2 regions of the Bacillus pumilus genome follow, and region 2 is predicted to be linked to the other one. Evidence: riboswitches for the same ligand, from Rfam matches in the RefSeq annotation. Region 2 holds a riboswitch; the other holds the start of a gene.
What was found. A riboswitch is a leader RNA that binds a small molecule or an ion and turns the genes downstream of it on or off. The one in region 2 is predicted to bind S-adenosylmethionine.
Positions count from the first base shown of each region.

Region 1: another riboswitch for S-adenosylmethionine. It lies ahead of CKW02_RS18885 (sugar ABC transporter substrate-binding protein); the one in region 2 lies ahead of mtnK (S-methyl-5-thioribose kinase).

Region 1 is NZ_LT906438.1:3,605,449-3,608,870, forward strand. Features, by position in the region: gene CKW02_RS18880 (sugar ABC transporter ATP-binding protein) at 1-535, opposite strand, end outside; gene CKW02_RS18885 (sugar ABC transporter substrate-binding protein) at 605-1,723, opposite strand; SAM riboswitch class I at 1,892-2,001, opposite strand; gene CKW02_RS18890 (right-handed parallel beta-helix repeat-containing protein) at 2,118-3,422, opposite strand, start outside.
Region 2 is NZ_LT906438.1:1,316,134-1,319,555, reverse strand. Features, by position in the region: gene CKW02_RS06610 (pyridoxal phosphate-dependent aminotransferase) at 1-1,166, opposite strand, end outside; SAM riboswitch class I at 1,332-1,490, shown strand; gene mtnK (S-methyl-5-thioribose kinase) at 1,570-2,763, shown strand; gene mtnA (S-methyl-5-thioribose-1-phosphate isomerase) at 2,770-3,422, shown strand, end outside.

The sequences.
Region 1 (3,422 bases), 1.6 Mb from region 2:
TTGTTTCTGTATGACTTAGCGGAGCTGTTGGTTCATCTAAAATTAAAATGCTACATTTGATTGAAACGGCTTTGGCGATGAGCACCATCTGTTTTTCCGCAAGGGTCAGATCACTTACAAGGCGTTTTGTGGAGATGTCGATGTCCAGTTCTTTTAATCGTTGAGCTGCCTTACGGTGCAGCTCTTTCCATTCGACAAATGTTTTTTTCTCAATCTGATGCATCATCATATTCTCACCAACACTTAAGTAGGGAACGAGAGCTGTATCCACTTCTTGATGAACCGTCTGCACACCATATGAGGCCGCATCCTTTGGGGTTTGAATCGATGCCGCCTGACCATTGATTTGGATGCTTCCTTCATAGTGCGAATGAGCGCCAGAAAGAACTTTCATTAACGTGGACTTCCCAGCACCATTCGCTCCAATCAGTGCATGAACTGTCCCTTTTTTTAATGTGAAATTCACTTGATCTAACGCTTTTACTCCTGGGAATTCAATCGAAATATGTTTCATACAAACTAACGGCGAAGTCATAGATGTCCTCCTTCTCATGATCATCATCTGAAAAACGAAACACCCTCTATAGAAGAGAGTGCACGGCGTTTATTTTGAATAATGCTTCTTCAAGGTCTTCATCCAATCTTCTTCAAAGGCAGTAGATGAACCGAACCCCTTCACTTCGTCTGCAAGATTGACCATATTGATGGCCTTTCCTGATTGTTGAAGCTGTTTTTGTGAGATGAGAGAGGCCTCAAGGTCATAGGAAGACGGGGTTTTCTCACCCGCAATTTTCTTCGCAAGAATTCTCACGTCAACTGCGCCAATGAGCTTCGGATCAACCGCTGCTGTGTACTTCCATGGACTGTCTTTTGCTGTCATTTCTTGAAGATCCGCATTTGACACATCAATCCCATAAATCTTCACTTCTGTTCTTCCTGCTTCCTTTAGCGCTCTTGCTGCGCCAATGGCAAAGGCATCCCACGTAGCAAAAATAGCGTCAAGTTTGCCCTTTGGATATTTATTCAGCATCGCTGCCACTGCATTTTGTGTTTGAACAGACGTATCAGAGGAGGCAATACCAAAGCGGTCAAGTTCCTTGATCCCTGCATGTTGTTTGAGCGTTTCTTGATAGACCTTGTTCCGTCTCACCATTGGCGGGAATCCATCTACCCAGAGGTACGCAATATTTGCTGTTCCTTTAAAGTCAGACACGAGTGCGTCTAGTGATTTTTCCGCTAATTGTTCGTCATCTTGAGACGTCACTGTGACCCCTTTGATGTCCTTCAGCTTAGGATTTGAATCGAACGCTACGACTGGAATACCCTTCGCTGTGATCTTTTTCACGTCAGCGACGGTCGCCTCGTCGTCCCCATGAGAGATGATAAAGCCATCATAATTTTCTTCCAGCGCCTGAGAGATCGCGTCATGGAACTTCGCTGTATCTCCATTTGCGGTGTAGACATCTACCGTAAAGCCAAGCGCTTCACCTTCTGCCTTCGTCCCAGCTAAAAACTGCGCTGTATGATCATCTCCTCCAATTTTACGAATGACTTTAATTTTTGCTCCCTGTCCCTTTGCAAATCGCTTCGGTACATTGTCAAAGGAGACCTTTTCGTTCGCATTTGTCTTTGAGCCTGCACTTGATCCAGTGCCGCAGCCTGTTAATAGGACGGTCAATACCGTTAATAATATAAGACAAGATGTAAAATAGTTACGCTTCATTGCTGTTCCTCCTCAAGTTGTTTTTATTTTTCACATCGGAAAACTAGGTAAAAATGTGGGAAAACGCCAGTAAACTGTTCTTTCATTTGAAAAAGAGACGAAAAAAAGCCTCTCTTGGAAAGAGAGGCTTGATCACCGTTGCATGAAACATGTATCGGGATTCTTCCTCTCTTATCTGTCAAAGCTGTAACAGCTTTGCAGGAATTAGCACCAATTTCTATAGTAGAAACGGTTGCCGGGCGTCATAGGGCCAGTCCCTCTGCCTCTCTTGATAAGAGATCCGTTATGAAATTTTGTTTTCGTTGAAATGTCTTCTTTACTTTAATGTGATGTCACATCAATGTCAATGATTTTTTTGAAAATTTAAAACAATGAGTTTGCGATTCAGACTTGCTTAATTTCCGATGATTTTCTTAGCAGGTGATGACTTCTTCAGGCGAAAATCATATTTTTTCTCATTCATAAATTGTGGATTGAGATGTGCTGATCCTTTATCTTGACCGCTTTTAGAGAGATACGTTTTGTAGCCTTCCATCCATTTCCCGCGCCATACCCACTGTGATGCTTTTGCACCTTTGCGGTCGTCATATACGTTCTTCTGGAAGATATTCTTTTGATTTACTCCATAAAGATTCACGACTAAATAATGCGAGGCACTCGCTGTCATGATATTGCTCGTGATTCGATTGTTCACGGCTTGATATTGCATCAACAATTGACCGCCTTCTAAGCCGGCTGTGTCATTTTTGTATAAAATATTATGTGAGATCGTCGTATTTGTTGTTCCGCCTCGCTTTTTATCATAGCCGCCAATTGAAATGCCTGTATAACGGTTCAAATACACTTGATTGTGTTCGATGCGAATACGATCTGCCATTTTTCCTTTATGTTCACTTGTGACTTCAATCCCTAGGTCATTGTGATGTGTGATGTTATGATCAATCACAATGTCCTTCCCGCCATCCACATAAATTCCGCCAGCGGAGATGTCTTTGCCATAGGCTGGATTTCCTACACTCGTAATCTCATACACTTTGTTTCTAGATACGACACCATTTCTGACTTGATCGTACTTTTTAGAAGGTGCTACGTTCTCAAAACCAATTAAATCAATGCCTATATTATCCGTGTGGCGGACGGTGTTATGTGTCACACGGAACTTTTTGACGTTCCCATTGAGCACAAGCGCTTCACTGAAGCCAAGCTTTAATTTTTCAACAGTGTTTCCTTTGATTTCAATGTCTTCAATGGCTGCAGGAGCTTTTGTTCCATAGACCGCAATACCGTGCGCATTCCCATTTTTGTGTGTCGTCTGAATGTCATACACTCGGTTGTTGAGAAGTTTGACGCCTTTCCCGCTTCCTTTGATGAAAATACCGACTGGGGTCAGATCTTCCTTATTCGTCTTGAGATGTCCCACCGTCAGACCTTTGAGGGTAATGTAACTTTTTTGATCGATCGTGACAAGACCGCCATCTGCTTGATTTCCTTTTAGTGAAGCCCCGCTAATGACAGGTTTTTCTTTTCCGTAAGCTTGAAAGATAACAGGTGCTTTCTTTGTCCCTGAATGGCGAACAATCAATTTCTCTTTGTATGTGCCGCCTCTCACGTAAATGATTGCACCAGCTCTCGCCATACTTGCCGCTTTTTTCAGCGTGCGAAAAGGTTTTTGCTTCGTTCCTGGGCTTTTGTCATTCCC
Region 2 (3,422 bases):
AACAGATTCAAGGAATCGATTCGCCGAGCGGCTTCTTTTAACCGCTCCTCATTTGTTAAAAGTCCTACTCTCACGTATCCTTCACCGTGAGTACCAAACCCATTCCCCGGCGCCACAACCACATGTGCTTTCTCTAATAATACGCCAGCAAAAGATTCAGATGAATATCCTTCTGGCACCTTTAGCCAAGCAAAAAACGACCCCTTTGGTGCAGTGACCTCCCAGCCAATCTCCTTGCAGGCAGCAATCCACACATTTCGCCGATTCTCATATCGATCATTTTGCACCTGTACGCACGTTTGGTCGCTTAACAAAGCTTCCGCTGCCGCATCTTGAGTGGCTTTGAACAGTGAAACAAACAGGTGATCCTGATATAGCTCAATCGCTTCAATAACAGACGGATTTCCTGCTGCAAAACCTACTCTCCAGCCGGCCATATTATACGTTTTAGACAATGTGTATATTTCAATTCCTGTCTCTTTCGCTCCATCTGTTTGCAAAAAGCTGATTGGCTTTTCCCCATCAAACCCAATGCCGCCATAGGCAAAATCATGGACAACACAGAGCTTGTGATCTTTTGCGAATGTAACGGTTTCTTCAAAAAATGAACGGCTTGCCGTGGCACCTGTCGGATTGTTGGGATAATTTAAATACATCAACTTTGCTTTTTCCTTAACATCCTCAGGCAACCTGTCATAGTCAGGTAAAAAATCATTTTGTTCAAGAAGCGGCATCGTCACCATCTGAGCTCCAGCAAGCACAGCACCTGACCAATAATCAGGATAACCTGGGTCTGGAACAAGGAGCGTATCACCCGGATTCAGCAGGCATTGCGGCAGCTCAACAAGCCCTGCTTTCCCGCCAAATAAAATCGCAATTTCCGTCATCGGATCAAGCGTGACACCATATTCTCTTTCATAAAAGGCAGCGGCAGCCTTTTTTAATTTCGCTGTTCCGCGGAATGACGAGTATTGATGATTTTCAGGTTTTAATACCGCTTCCTGCATGGCTTTTACAATGTGCGCGGGAGTTGGCTGGTCAGGATTTCCCTGCCCTAAATTAATAATATCTGCGCCTTCCTGCACCTTTTTCTGGACCTTTTGGACAAGGGATGCAAAAAATTGTGTCGGTAATTGTTTCAATACATCTGATTGCTGGAATTCCATTTTTCTTCACCTTCTATTCAAGTTACGTAGCAATACAAATACTGTAATGGATTGTTTTACGAATTGTAAAGCAATTTTGAAAAAGGATTGACATGTGAAGCGCAGCTCTGATAATATCTTGAATTAAGAAATGCAAACAGACACGAGACAATGACATATTGATTTCTCTTATCGAGAGTTGGGCGAGGGATTTGGCCTTTTGACCCCAACAGCAACCGACCGTTAATACCACTGTGAAGTGGGGCGCAGCAAGTAAGCGCCAAGACAATTGTCTTATAGGGCACGGTGCTAATTCCATCAGACGTATGTGCTGAGAGATAAGAGAGGCTTTGAGCATACACGCCATCAAGCCTCTTTCTCTCAGGAGAAAGAGGCTTTTTTATATGATTTGGAGGGGAAGCAATTGGTTACACTTACGGCATCATATGAAGAATTAACAGAAAGCTCGGCAGTTGCACTCGCAATTAGACTTGGCTTGATCCAAGAAAGTAGTCATTTGACATGTACGGAAATCGGGGACGGGAATTTAAATTACGTCTTTCATATTTTTGATCATAAACAAGAAAAAGGTTTGATCATCAAGCAGGCACTGCCCTACGCCAAGGTGGTCGGAGAGAGCTGGCCGCTTACATTAGACCGTGCGAGAATCGAAAGTACTGCCCTGATCAAGCAGTCAGAGTATACACCGCACCTCGTACCAGCAGTCTATTATTCAGATACAGCTCTTGCTGTGACGGCAATGGAGGATCTATCACACCTCGAAATCGTCAGAAAAGGGCTAATTGCCGGAAAACAATATCCGCATTTATCCGATCATGTCGGAGAATTTTTAGGAAAAACACTTTTTTACACTTCTGACTTTGCCACAAATCCTAAAATTAAAAAACAATTTGTGAAGCAATTTACGAATCCGGACCTTTGTGACATTACCGAAAAGCTCGTCTTCACAGATCCTTTCTTTGATAGCGGCACAAATGATTTCGAAGAAGAATTAAGAGAAGCTGCCGAAGCGCTTTGGGCAGATCTTGAAGTGCAGGCAAAAGCAGCTGAATTGAAGCGTATTTTCCTGACATCTGCCGAAACACTTGTTCATGGAGATCTTCATACAGGCAGTATTTTTGCAAGTGAGACGGAAACAAAGATCATTGATCCAGAATTCGCTTTTTATGGTCCCTTCGGATTCGATATCGGTCACTTTATCGCTAACCTGTTCCTAAATGCTTTGTCTCGTGAGAATGAACACGATCAGCAGCACCTTTTTGACCATGTCGTCAATGTATGGGCAACCTTCAAAGAAGTGTTCGCAAAAGCTTGGAAAGAAGACAGCATTGAAGCGTTTAGTGTATCAGACAGTTTTTTAGAAACAACCTTTGACCGTATTTTAAAAGAAGCGACAGGCTTTGCGGGCTGTGAACTTGTCCGCCGAACGATTGGCCTTGCTCATGCCGCTGATCTCGATGCGATTCCATCACCATCTAAACGGATTCAGCAGAAAAAAGCAGCACTTACGCTCGGAAAAACATTCATCAAACAATATCATGCAGTGGAAACAGCGTCTGACCTCGTCGCATTATTCCAGCAATCTGTAAAGGAGTGACGGGTTTTGTCTAAAGAATTTGAAGTCCCCCGTTCTGTCGAATGGGAAGAAAACTATATTAACATTTTGAATCAGCAAAAATTACCGGCAGAAACTGTGTTTGAGCATCTATATACAAAAGAAGACGTGTATGATGCCATTGTCACGTTAAAAGTGCGGGGAGCACCTGCCATTGGCATTACAGCAGCTTTTGGACTGGCGCTCAGTGCCCAAGACATTGAGACAGAAGAAATTGATGTGTTTAGACAAGAAGTCATTCAGATAAAAGAATATTTAAACAGTGCTCGTCCAACCGCTGTGAATCTAGCCTGGGCATTAGAGCGATTGTTGCAGCGCATTGATCGTGCAGCTTCGGTCAATGCAGCCAAAACAGATCTTGTCCATGAGGCCATTCAAATTCAAATTGAAGATGAAGAAACATGCAGACAAATCGGTCAAAATGCACTCCAGCTCTTTAAATCGGGTGATCGGATTATGACCATTTGCAATGCAGGCTCCATCGCCACGAGCCGGTACGGAACAGCCCTTGCTCCATTTTATTTAGCCAAAAAGAAAAATCTCGACCTTCACATTTATGCCTGTGAAACACGCCCTGTTCTCCAAGGGGCTAGGCTGACAACATGGGAACTCATGCAAGGCGGCGTAGATGTGACGCTCAT